Linked DNA regions of Paraburkholderia bryophila. The protein of the gene in region 1 binds, or shares a complex with, the protein of each later gene. Links are inferred from orthologs where the notes say so. Each region holds a gene or a part of one and is shown on either strand. Other genes may lie near its edges.

What was found.
Region 2: the proteins of GGD40_RS20985 (region 1) and accD are in contact, whole or in part, in a solved structure (PDB 8UXZ), measured with the Escherichia coli proteins. The link is inferred for Paraburkholderia bryophila from one-to-one orthologs.

Annotation. Positions count from the first base shown.
Region 1 is NZ_JACCAS010000001.1:4,656,501-4,666,755, forward strand. What follows is about bases 3,504-6,410. They hold GGD40_RS20985 (acetyl-CoA carboxylase carboxyltransferase subunit alpha), read left to right. Parts: upstream 3,504-4,424; coding sequence 4,425-5,396; downstream 5,397-6,410. Other genes in these bases: GGD40_RS20980 (DNA-3-methyladenine glycosylase family protein), read left to right, coding at 3,504-4,296; tilS (tRNA lysidine(34) synthetase TilS), read left to right, coding at 5,445-6,410. Also shown: GGD40_RS20965 (peptidylprolyl isomerase), read right to left, coding at 122-703; GGD40_RS20970 (tetratricopeptide repeat protein), read right to left, coding at 752-1,555; cysS (cysteine--tRNA ligase), read left to right, coding at 1,787-3,184; more of GGD40_RS20980, read left to right, coding at 3,232-3,503; more of tilS, read left to right, coding at 6,411-7,001; GGD40_RS20995 (aspartate kinase), read left to right, coding at 7,378-8,628; GGD40_RS21005 (amino acid permease), read right to left, coding at 9,064-10,255. UniProt on the Escherichia coli protein: Component of the acetyl coenzyme A carboxylase (ACC) complex. First, biotin carboxylase catalyzes the carboxylation of biotin on its carrier protein (BCCP) and then the CO(2) group is transferred by the carboxyltransferase to acetyl-CoA to form malonyl-CoA.
Region 2 is NZ_JACCAS010000002.1:1,867,889-1,870,708, forward strand. It holds accD (acetyl-CoA carboxylase, carboxyltransferase subunit beta), read left to right. Parts: upstream 1-884; coding sequence 885-1,757; downstream 1,758-2,820. Other genes in the region: trpA (tryptophan synthase subunit alpha), read left to right, coding at 1-804; folC (bifunctional tetrahydrofolate synthase/dihydrofolate synthase), read left to right, coding at 1,920-2,820.

The DNA.
Region 1 (10,255 bases):
GAACGAGGTGGGTAAAAAGCGCGGCCGCCCGTCACGTGATGCGATGACGGCGGTCCGCGCCGGGGCGTAGATTGAGCGCCTGCTGCTGATTGTTACTTGCTGTTGATTGCTGTCAATTGCGTTACTTGCCGACCACCGTAGCCGACTCGATCACGACGGCCTTGGCCGGCACGTCGCTCATCGGGCCGCGCGAGGTGGTGGGCGTGCCTTCGATCTTCTTCACGACGTCCATGCCGCTCGTGACCTTGCCGAACACCGCGTAGCCATTGCCGTCCGGATTCGGATAGTCGAGGCCGGCGTTGTCCACCGTGTTGATGAAGAATTGCGCGGTGGCCGAATTCGGATCGCTGGTGCGCGCCATGGCGAGCGTGCCGGCGGCGTTCTTCAGACCGTTACGGCTTTCGAGCGGAATCGGCGCGCGCGTCGGCTTCTCGGCGAAGCTCTGCGTGTAGCCGCCACCCTGAATCATGAAGCCGCGAATCACGCGATGGAAAATCGTGCCGCTGTACTGGCCGGACTTCACATAGTCGAGGAAGTTGGCGACCGTCTTCGGCGCTTTCTCAGGATACAACTCGACGCGGATGTCGCCTTCCGACGTCTTGAAGAGGACGGACGGATGCGTGGCTTGCGAACCGGACTGGGCAAAGGCGGGGGCGTTTGCGATCAGGGCGGCGCTGCCGAGCGCCAACATCAACCATTTCATGAAGATCCTCAGGGTTGGAAAAAACGATGTGCCGAAAACAGCGTGGCGTTACTTCGACGGCGCCATGTAGGGCGGCATGGCGAGCGAGCCGTTCGAGCCGCCGAACTGGAAGCTGGACGTGTCGGTCATGTTCGAGGTGGCGCGGGCCGTGTAATCGTCCGGCGCGACGGCCGCCTTTTTCACGGCGGGCGTTTTGGTCTGCGGCGGCGAGACGATCTTCTGGATGTCCGCGAGGCGCTGCGTGGTCGTGGCGCTCGCCTTGCCCAGACTTTGCGCGCGACGGTAGGCCTCATTGGCCATGCGCAGATAGAGGTCGCCGAGGTTCTCGTAGGCGAGACCGTAGCCGGGATTCACCTTGGTTGCCGTTTCGAGCGCGGCGCGTGCTTCCGTATAACGGCCTTGCTTCGCGTAGAGCGCCGCCAGGTTGTTATACGGCTCGGGCAGCTCGGGGTACAACTGCGTGAGTTCGGTGAAGGCGGTGATCGCCTCTTCGTCGCGATTCAGGTGGGCCAGCACCGTGGCGCGCTTGAATTTGGCCTGCGCGTCGCGCGGGTTCGACGCGATGCGCGCGTCGAGCTGGGTCAGCGCGGCCTGCCAGTTTTTCTGCGCGATCGTGGTGTCGATTTCCGGCGTGTTGTCGCGCACCGCGGGGCCTTGCGGTAACGTCGACGCCTTCTGCGCGAACGCGGCGGCGCCCGGCACAACCGCCAGCGCGGCAGCGAGGGTGACGCGCAAGGCGAGGGCACGCGTGGAGTCACGGACAACGCCACGGGACATGCCGCGCACGACGCCACCAAAGGCTGTCGCGGCGAGGGTCGCAGCGCTACTCGCGCGGCCGCTGGAAGGTTTCATAGGCTCAGGTCTGGATGTTATACTCCGACCCATTCTAACAAAAGGTCTGCGCGTTCCGTCGAACCGCAAACTGTCTTTTCGCCACTCGTGGTCGTCTCCGCCTTGATCGCAGCCTGACCGCCGCACCCGCTGCACCGGTTTTGCTGTACGCGACGCCCCCGCCGTCAGTTCGCGGGGCGCGGCGCGCATGAAACACATTGCGGATTTCTTTCGGCCCACGCACCGTTCTCTATGGAATCACTGCGCATCTACAACACGCTCGCGCGTGACAAGCAAAACTTCGTGCCGCTGCAGCCCGGCGTCGTGCGAATGTACGTCTGCGGGATGACCGTGTACGACTATTGTCACGTCGGTCATGCGCGGGTCATGGTCGTGTTCGACATCGTGCAGCGCTGGCTGCGCACGCTCGGTTACGAGGTGACCTACGTGCGCAACATCACGGACATCGACGACAAGATCATCCGGCGCGCGGTCGAGAACGGCGAGACGATCAAGTCGCTGACCGACCGCTTCATCGCCGCGTTGCATGAAGACGCGGACGCGCTCGGCATCGCGCGGCCCGACATCGAACCGCGCGCGACCGACTTCATTCCGCAGATGCTCGGCATGATCGAGAAGCTCGAGTCGAACGGTTACGCCTATCAGGCGAGCGACGGCGACGTGAACTACGCGGTGCGCAAGTTCGCGGGCTACGGCAAGCTGTCGGGCAAATCGATCGAAGATCTGCGCGCGGGCGAACGTGTCGCGGCGAACGACGCGAAGCAGGACCCGCTCGACTTCGTGCTGTGGAAAAAAGCGAAACCGGAAGAACCGGCCGACACCGGTTGGGACTCGAAATTCGGCCGCGGCCGTCCCGGCTGGCATATCGAATGCTCGGCCATGGGCTGCACGTTGCTCGGCGAACATTTCGACATTCATGGCGGCGGTCAGGACCTGCAGTTTCCGCACCATGAAAACGAAATCGCGCAAAGTGAAGCCGCGACCGGACAAACGTTCGTGAATTACTGGATGCACAACGGCTACGTGCAGATCGACAATGAGAAGATGTCGAAGTCGTTGAACAACTTCTTTACGATTCGCGAAGTATTGGCGCAGTACGATGCCGAGGTCGTGCGGTTTTTCATTGCGCGTGCGCACTACCGTTCGCCGTTGAACTACAGCGACGTGCATATCGACGACGCTCGCAACGCGCTCGCGCGTTTGTACACCGCGTTGAAAGACGTCACGCCCGACAGCGTCCAGCTCGACTGGAACGAAGCGTTCGCGCAGCGTTTCCAGACCGCCATGAACGACGACTTCAACACGCCGGTCGCGGTGTCGGTGTTGTTCGAACTGGCTACTGAAGTGAACCGCACGCGCGACCCTGCGCTCGCCCGTCAACTGCGCTCGTTGGGTGCGGTGCTCGGGCTGCTCGGCCGTGAGCCGCGTGCATACCTGCAGCAGGCCGCGGGCGCCGCCGCCGAAGGCGCGCTCGAGCCCGCCGCGATCGAAGCGAAGATCGCCGTGCGCGTGGCCGCCAAGCAGGCGAAAGACTATGCGGCAGCAGACCGGATCCGGGCCGAATTGCTCGAGGCCGGCGTTGCACTTGAAGACAAACCCGGCGGGTTGACCGAGTGGCGGCGCGTGTGAGCGCACCTCGTAGTTCCCTCTGATCGACTCGCCAGGCAGGAGGCAGGATGGCAACGGCCACGAAGACGCCGGCTAAACGAGCCACGTCTCAGACAAACGCGGCAGCCGCGGCAAAGTCGACTCGAACGTCGGCTCGCAGCGGTAGCGGCGCGGTAAAAAAAGCATCGTCGAAAGCCGGTGGGGCGGCGGCCAGGAGCGCAACGGGCATCGCATCGGGTGCGGCGAAAAAGCCGGCGGCGAAGCCTGGGCTCAATGGCGCATCGGCGCCGGCGTCTGCGTCTGCTAAGCGCGCCAAAGCGCCGCGTGCGAAGAGCAATGGCGCATTGCCTGCCGAACTCGCGGGCGACGTGCAGGAACTCGCGCGCGTCACGCAAGAAGGTCACGAAGGCGAAGTCGTGCGCAAGACGCGTGCGTCGTCGAGTGCGGGCGGCGAAGGGACTAGCGCGAGCGAAGTCGCGGTGCCGGTGCAGATCGCCGGTCTCACGCCTGAAGAGACGCGGCCCGCGTATTGGGACAAGGCGTGCGCGGATCTCGTCAAGCGCGATCGCATTCTGAAGAAGCTGATTCCGAAATTCGGTCCGGTGCATCTGCTGAGCCGTGGCGATCCGTTCGTCACGCTCGCGCGCTCGGTGGTCGGGCAGCAGATTTCGGTCGCGTCCGCGCAAGCGGTGTGGGCCAAGGTCGAGGCCGCGTGTCCGAAGCTGGTGCCGCAGCAGTTCATCAAGCTCGGTCAGGAGAAACTGACCGCGTGCGGTTTGTCCAGGCGCAAAGCCGAATACGTGCTCGATCTCGCGCAGCACTTCGTGTCGGGCGCATTGCACGTCGGCAAGTGGACGACGATGGAAGACGAGGCGGTGATCGCCGAACTCACGCAGATTCGCGGCATCGGCCGCTGGACCGCGGAGATGTTCCTGATCTTCAATCTGTCGCGCCCCGACGTCCTGCCGCTCGACGATCTCGGTTTGATCCGCGCGATCAGCGTCAACTATTTCAGCGGCGAGCCGGTCACGCGCAGCGAAGCGCGCGAGGTCGCGGCAAACTGGGAGCCGTGGCGTACCGTCGCGACCTGGTATATGTGGCGTAGTCTCGATCCGTTGCCGGTCGAATACTGAATACTGAACCAAAGAACGAGCCATCTCGAAAACTATTGAATGTTCGTATTTGATAGTTGCGAGGGGGTTTAGACATTGGCGCGCGCGGTTAGAATACGCGCTGCCGGTAAGTCCAAGGATTACAACCAATGAAGACCACGTTTCTGGATTTCGAACAGCCGATCGCTGAACTCGAAGCGAAGATCGAAGAATTGCGCTTCGTGCAGGACGATTCGGCCGTCGATATTTCGGAAGAGATCGAGCGGCTGTCCAAGAAGAGTCAACAGCTCACCAAAGATCTTTACGCGAACCTCACACCGTGGCAGGTTTCGCAAATCGCCCGTCATCCGCAGCGCCCGTACACGTTCGACTACGTGAGCGAGCTGTTCACCGATTTCCACGAACTGCACGGCGACCGCAACTATGCGGACGACCTGTCGATCGTCGGCGGCCTCGCACGTTTCAATGGCCAGGCCTGCATGGTGATCGGTCATCAGAAGGGCCGCGACACGAAGGAACGCGCGCTGCGCAACTTCGGCATGCCGCGTCCGGAAGGCTATCGCAAGGCCGAACGCCTGATGCGTCTCGCCGAAAAATTCAGCCTGCCGATCTTCACGTTCATCGATACGCCGGGCGCTTATCCCGGCATCGGCGCGGAAGAGCGCGGCCAGTCCGAGGCGATCGGCCGCAATCTGTACGTGATGGCCGAACTGAAGACGCCGCTGATCGCCACGATCATCGGTGAAGGCGGTTCGGGCGGCGCGCTCGCGATCGCCGTGGGCGACAGCGTGCTGATGCTGCAATTCTCGACCTATTCGGTGATCTCGCCGGAAGGCTGCGCGTCGATTCTGTGGAAGAGCGCCGCGAAAGCGCCGGAAGCCGCGGAAGCGCTGGGCCTGACCGCGCATCGTCTGAAGGCGCTCGGCTTGATCGACAAGATCGTCAACGAACCGCTCGGCGGCGCACATCGCGATCCGAAGGGCATGGCCGCGATGTTGCGCCGTGCGCTCGCCGACTCGCTGCGTCAGTTCCAGGGCATGAGCATCACCGACCTGCGTCAGCGCCGTTTCGATCGGCTCATGGCGTACGGCAAATTCAAGGAAACGACGCCGGGTGCGTAAGCCCGCGCGCGTTTTCTTTCGTCCAGTAGCGCGTCTCGCGCTAGCGACGTGACCACCACCGCCGATTCATCCGCCGACCGCCTCGTTCTCGAGGCGGTCGGCGTTTGTTTATCCGCACTGCCATTGCCGTTGCCACTGCACGGCGACGCGCGTGTTGCGATTGCATTCAGCGGCGGGGTGGACTCGAGCGTGTTGCTCGACGCCGCGGTACGAGTGGCCGGTGCGTCGCGTTGCATCGCGCTGCATGTGCATCATGGTTTGAGCGCACACGCCGACGCTTGGCTCGCGCACTGCGAAGCGTTTGCGCGGGAACGCGGCGTTGAATTCGATGCGCGCCGAGTCGAGGTATCGCGCGATGCGGGTGTCAGTCTCGAAGCCGCCGCGCGCGACGCGCGTTATCGCGCGCTGGATGCGATGTGCGCGGCGCACGGCGTTCATGCGTTGTGGCTCGCGCAGCATGCGGACGATCAGGCGGAGACGGTGTTGCTGCAGTTGTTGCGCGGCGCGGGTCTCGCGGGGCTGGCGGCGATGGCGCCGGAGTACGCGCCGTCTGGCGCGGTGGCGCTGCGGATGCGGCCGTTGCTTCATCTGCTGCGCGCGCAGCTCGAGCAGTACGCGAGCGCGCGCGGCTTGCGCTGGATCGACGACGAGTCCAATGCGGATACCCGCTACGCGCGTAATGCGTTGCGTCACGAGGTGACGCCCGCGCTGGCCGTTCACTTTCCCGGATTCCGCGACGCGCTCGCGCGCACGGCGGCGCATGCGGCGTCGGCGCAGCGCTTGCTCGACGATCTCGCGCGCGTCGACATGAACACGGTGTCGCGCGACGAAGGCCGCGCGTTGTCGCACGACGCGCTGCTCGCACTCGACGACGATCGCGCGCTCAATCTGCTGCGTTACTGGATGCGTACGCTGGGCTTCGTCGCGGCATCGACTGCGCGACTCGGCGATGCGTTGCGTCAATTGCGCGAAGTCGGGGTGGCGGACGATGGTCACCGCTTGCGGATCGATCACGCGGGGCAGGCGTTGCGCAGTTATCGCGGGCTCGTGTATTGGGAGGCGGGCGATAGTCGCGAGCCCGCCGACGAGACAGCGCTCGTCGCGCGTGAGACGAGTGCGTTGGCGTGGCAGGGCGAGTCGATCTGGCGTTTGCCGCAATGGCGCGGGACGTTTGTGTTTGCGGTGGTAGAGCAGGGCGGGATTGAAGCGCCTCGACACGAAGGCGAGTCCACTCCGCGCTTGGGTGCCGGAGTTCATAACGAGTCCCACAGCAAATCCGATTTCGACGCTCAAGCACCCGCCTACGAGCCCGACACGATCCCTCTCAGCGTACTAAAACGCGCGCTACTGACTGCCCGTTCCCGCCGCGGCGGCGAACGCATGCGCGTGAATGCGTCGCCCAACGCGCCGAGCCGCACCCTGAAAAATCTCTTCCAGGAGCGCGGCATCCCGGCATGGAAACGCGACGTGCCGTTGCTCTATCTCGGCGATGACCTTTTGTTCGTGCCCTTGCTCGGCGTGAACCGCGCGGCGCTCGCGGATCTCGGCAACGCAACCGAACCCCGCATTCTCATCAGCTGGCGCGAGGATCTGACGATCGCCTGACCGACCGGTCGGACAACCCGGTGATCCAATCGGTGAATCGCGCGCCGACGCGCCAATCCGCACCGGACAAGCCTTTGCAGCCGGCATTCGACGCCTTTCCATGGCCTTTCCGGCTTGTCTTTTTGCGCTCGATCGGGTACGTTAACTTGTTTGCCCGGCCCGCTTTTGCCGTCGCTTGTGTCGGTTTTCCGATCGTGATCCGAAATTCCCGGTAAGCCATTAGCGATCAATCACGGGCAAATCCGCGCGTGCTGCACGCGCGCTGCATCTACGCCGCCACACACTTCGCCGCCGTTCACGAGACGTTGCGCCCCTGTGCTTTTGTGCGGTCGTCTCCAGCGCGCCAGCGCGGTTTCTCCTTCAGTTCAGAACGACAATGGCACTCATCGTACATAAATACGGCGGCACCTCGATGGGCTCGGTCGAGCGCATCAAGAACGTCGCCAAGCGCGTCGCGAAATGGCATAAGGCCGGCCACAAGATGGTGGTCGTGCCGTCGGCAATGTCCGGCGAAACCAACCGCCTGCTCGGTCTCGCGAAAGAAATCACCACGCAGCCGAGCCCGCGCGAACTCGACATGATCGCCGCCACCGGCGAGCAGGTCAGCTCGGGTCTGTTGGCCATCGCGCTGCAGGAAGCCGGCGTCGACGCGGTCAGCTACGCCGGCTGGCAAGTGCCGATCAAAACGGATAGCGCGTTCACGAAAGCGCGCATCATGGAGATCGACGGCGAGCGCGTGCTGCGCGATCTCGAAGCAGGCAAGGTGGTGGTGATCACCGGCTTCCAGGGTATCGACCCGGACGGCCATATCACCACGCTCGGCCGCGGCGGTTCGGATACGTCGGCGGTTGCGGTCGCGGCTGCGTTGAAGGCCGACGAGTGCCTGATTTACACGGACGTCGACGGTGTCTACACGACTGACCCGCGTGTGGTCGAAGAAGCGCGCCGACTCGATCGCGTGACGTTTGAAGAAATGCTGGAAATGGCCAGCCTGGGTTCGAAGGTGCTGCAGATCCGTTCGGTGGAATTCGCCGGCAAATATCAGGTGAAGACGCGCGTGCTGTCGAGCCTGACCGATCCGCTCATCCCGCTCGACGCCGAAATGAAGTCGGGCACCCTGATTACTTTTGAAGAAGACGAGACCATGGAAAAAGCAGTCATCTCGGGCATCGCGTTTCAGCGCGACGAAGCTCGTATTGCCGTGATGGGTGTGCCCGACAAGCCGGGTATCGCGTATCAGATTCTCGGCCCGGTGGCGGACGCGAATATCGACGTCGACATGATCATCCAGAACCAGAGCGTCGAAGGTAAAACGGCCTTCACGTTCACCGTGGGCCGCGGCGACTATCAGCGCGCCATGGACATCCTCACGACCCAGGTGAAGGGCCACGTGCAGGCGGAGCAGGTGCTGGGCGATCTGAAGGTGTCGAAGGTCTCGGTGGTCGGCGTCGGCATGCGTTCGCATGTGGGTATCGCGAGCACGATGTTCCGCACGCTGTCGGAAGAGGGTATCAACATCCAGATGATCTCCACCTCCGAAATCAAGATTTCGGTATTGATCGACGAGAAGTATATGGAGCTCGCCGTGCGCGCGCTGCATAAGGCGTTCGAACTGGATCAGGCGTAATTTGCTGAAAAACGGGGCGCTGAGAAGCGCCCCGTTTGCTTTGAGCGGCCAATGTGAACAGATCAAGTCGCCAATGACGAAATTGGCACAAAAAATGTTCGCCAGACATTGACCTTCCCTGATCGGCCCGCTATTATCTTGGCTTCGTTGCGCTGACTCCCTGCGCAACCGAAAGTTTGGGAGACGTGGCCGAGAGGTCGAAGGCACTCCCCTGCTAAGGGAGCATCTGGGCCAAAACCTGGATCGAGGGTTCGAATCCCTCCGTCTCCGCCAGAAGTGGTAGAGAGAACCCCGCAGAGTCTAGGCTCTGCGGGGTTTTTGTTTTTCAGCTCGTCGTTAGGCCCATCACCGGGCGGCAGGTACATTCCGTCGATACTGTTCGGTCACCTGGTGTTTTGGAAGTCCGGATTAGCGAACCCGATTCACCGAGCTGCTTCACCTACGCTCAGGAAATCGAAGTTTCGAATGACTCCGGCCGTATGACCAGTAAATGATCATGCCGATCACAAGCCAGACGACCAGTCGTATCCACGTAACCAGCGGCAGTCCGGCCATGAGCAGAAGGCAGAACAAGATGCCGAGGACGGGCACGATCGGCACGCCGGGAACGCGGAAAGGGCGGGCGGCATCGGAGTCGCTGCGTCGCAGATACATGACGGCACTGCAAACGAGAACGAAGGCGAACAAAGTGCCAATGCTAACCATCTCGCCCAGGACGCCGATGGGCGTGAATGCCGCAACGATCGCGACGATCGAGCCGATCATGATCTGGCTAAGGTGAGGTGTCTGCAGGCGCGGATGGACACGGGCGAACAGCTGCGGCAGCAGGCCATCCTGTGACATGGTGAAGAAAATTCGACTCTGGCCGTAGAGCAGCACGAGAATGACCGTCGTCAGTCCGGTCAGGGCACCGATCTTGATGAGAATAGAGAACCAGTTCACACCGATCGCATCTACGCCCTTTGCAATTGGATCAGGCACGTTGAGTTCTGCATAGGGCACGAGGCCCGTCAGCACGCCAGCAACAAGGATGTAGAGGATCGTGCAGATTATCAGCGATCCAAGGATGCCGACGGGCATATCGCGCTGCGGTTTTCTTGCCTCCTGTGCCGCCGTGGATACCGCGTCAAAACCGATGAAAGCAAAGAAGACGACGGCTGAGCCGCGCAGTATTCCGCTCATGCCGAAGTTACCGAATTGCCCGGTGTTTTCCGGAATGAACGGATGCCAGTTCGCGGGGTGGACGAAAAATGCCCCGATCGCAATGAATGCCACAACCACCGTTAGCTTGATCGCGACCATGATGTTGTTCAGCCGCGCCGACTCTTTGGTGCCAAGGACGAGCAAGGTCGTCAGAATGGCGATAATCACGACGGCGGGCAGGTTGACGACGCCCGTTGCTGTCGTGCCGTCGGCCAGCTTGACCACGGTGCCGGACGCCGCGGACAGGGCGGGTGGAACGTCGATGCCCACGTTGTGCAACAGGCTCACGATATATCCGGACCAGCCGACCGCGACCGTTGCTGCGCCCATCGCGTATTCGAGAATCAGGTCCCAGCCGATGATCCAGGCGAATATCTCGCCGAGCGTCGCATAGGTGTAGGTGTAGCTGCTGCCGCATACGGGC
Region 2 (2,820 bases), on another replicon or contig:
ATCAAGAACACGTTTGCCGCGTTGTCTGCTCAAGGTAAGAAAGGCCTGATTCCTTTCATGACGGCCGGCGACCCGGACCCGGCCCGCACGGTCGAATTCATGCACGCGCTCGCTGCCGGCGGCGCGGATGTGATCGAACTCGGTGTGCCGTTTTCCGACCCGATGGCCGACGGCCCCGTGATCCAGCAATCGTCTGAGCGCGCGTTGGCGCATGGCGTGTCGCTGCGTCACGTGATCGCGGACGTCAAGCGCTTCCGCGAAACCGACAACAAGACGCCCGTCGTGCTGATGGGCTACGCCAATCCGATCGAACGCATGGGTATCGACGCGTTCGCGAAAGCCGCGCAGGAAGCCGGCGTGGACGGCGTGCTGGTGGTCGATTACCCGCCGGAAGAGTGCGCTAACTTCGCTGAAAAGATGCGATCCGCCGACATCGACCCGATCTTTTTGCTGGCGCCCACGTCCACGGACGAGCGCATCGCGGAAGTCGGCAAAATTGCCAGCGGCTACGTCTATTATGTGTCGTTGAAAGGGGTGACCGGCTCCGCGAATCTGGACGTTTCCAGCATCGCGGGTAAAATCCCGGCCATCAAGTCGCGCGTACCCCTGCCGGTGGGCGTCGGTTTTGGCATCCGCGACGCGCAAACCGCGCGTTCGGTGGCCGAAGTGTCCGATGCCGTCGTGATCGGCAGTCGTATCGTGCAATTGCTCGAACAGGCGCCGCCGGAGACCGCGGCTGAAACGCTCACGCGTTTCATCGCCGAAGTGCGCGAGGCGCTAGATAGCGTCGCGACTGCCCGATAACAGTTATTTTTGTCGTCTGTAATGTGAGCGGCGGGTTTATCCCGCCGTTTGCGCAACCGCCGACCCCAGAAGGATTCAATATGAGCTGGCTCGATAAGCTGCTGCCGCCGAAAATCAAACAAACCGACCCGAAGAACCGCAAGGGGATTCCGGAAGGCCTGTGGATCAAGTGCCCGTCGTGCGAAGCCGTGCTGTACCGCAACGACGTCGAGGCCAATCTGCACGTTTGCCCGAAGTGCGACCATCACATGCGCATCGGCGCGCGTGAGCGGCTCGACGGCCTGCTCGATCCGGAAGGCCGCTACGAAATCGGCCAGGAAATCGTCCCGGTCGACGCGTTGAAGTTCAAGGATAGCCGCAAGTACCCGGATCGCCTGAAAGAGGCGATGGACGACACCGACGAAACCGACGCCATGGTCGTGATGGGCGGCGCGATCCATACGCTGCCGGTGGTCGTGGCCTGCTTCGAGTTCTCGTTCATGGGCGGCTCGATGGGTTCGGTGGTCGGCGAGCGCTTTGCGCGCGGCGCACAGAACGCGCTCGAACAGAAAGTGCCGTTTATCTGCTTCACCGCTTCCGGCGGCGCGCGCATGCAGGAAAGCCTGCTGTCGCTGATGCAAATGGCGAAGACCACGGCCATGCTGACCCGGCTGGCCGAAGCCAAGCTGCCGTTCATTTCCGTGCTGACCGATCCGACCATGGGCGGCGTGTCGGCGAGTTTCGCGTTCCTCGGCGACGTGGTGATCGCCGAGCCGAAGGCGCTGATCGGCTTTGCCGGCCCGCGCGTGATCGAACAGACGGTGCGCGAAAAGCTGCCGGAAGGCTTCCAGCGCGCGGAGTTCCTGCTGACGAAGGGCGCGGTGGACATGATCATCGATCGTCGCAAGCTGCGTGAGGAAATCGCTCAGTTGATGGCGCTGTTGAGCCACCAGCCGGCGGATGCCGTCGCGTAAGCCGACGTTAAGCAGCAGACAGCCCGCGCGCCGCTGAGCGCTGACGGCCGTCAAAAAAGCAGGCAAAAATAGCGCGCCGCGTGAGTGATCAAGCGGCGCGTTGTCATTTCCAGGATAATCACGGCGCACCACCGCCTAACCGATTCACTCGCGATTCATTCGATGACGACATTCCCCACCCTCGACGCGTGGCTCACGCACCTTGAATCCGCGCATCCGGTCGGCATCGACATGGGTTTAGGCCGCATCTCGCAGGTACGCGACGCGATGCAGTTGTCGTTTGCGTGCCCGATCATCACGGTCGGCGGCACGAACGGCAAGGGCTCCACGTGCGCGATTCTCGAATCGATTCTGCTGCGCGCTGGCTTTACGGTGGGCTGCCACACGTCGCCGCATCTGCTGACGTTCAACGAACGCGCGCGCGTGAACGGCGAAATGGCGACCGACGCCGAACTGCTGACGCACTTCGAAGCCGTCGAAACCGCGCGCCTGAGTCTCGCCGAGTCCGTCACGCTGACCTACTTCGAATTCACGACGCTGGCGATCATGAGCCTGTTCGCGTCGCGCGGCTTCGACGCGGTGATCTTCGAAGTCGGCCTGGGCGGCCGTCTCGACGCGGTCAATATTCTTGATACCGACTGCGCAATCATTACCAGCATCGACATTGATCACACGGAATATCTCGGCGATACGCGCGAGAAGATCGGCTTCGAAAAGGCTGGTATTTTCCGTCCGGGCAAGCCGGCAATTTGCGCCGACCCGGTGCCGCCGCAGTCGCTGATCGATCATGCTGAGAAGATCGGCGCGGAACTGTGGCTCTTCGGTCGCGATTTCCGCTACGAAGGGCAGGCGGGCAGCGAGCGTCAGCAGTGGAGTTACGTCGGTCCGACCATGCGGCGTTCGTCGCTCGCCTATCCGGCGTTGCGCGGCGCGAACCAGTTGATCAATACGTCGGCGGCGCTGGCTGGACTCGAAGCACTGCGTGACCGTTTGCCGGTGTCGGCCCAGGACATCCGCCTGGGCCTCGCCAACGTCGAGCTGCCGGGCCGTTTCCAGGTGTTGC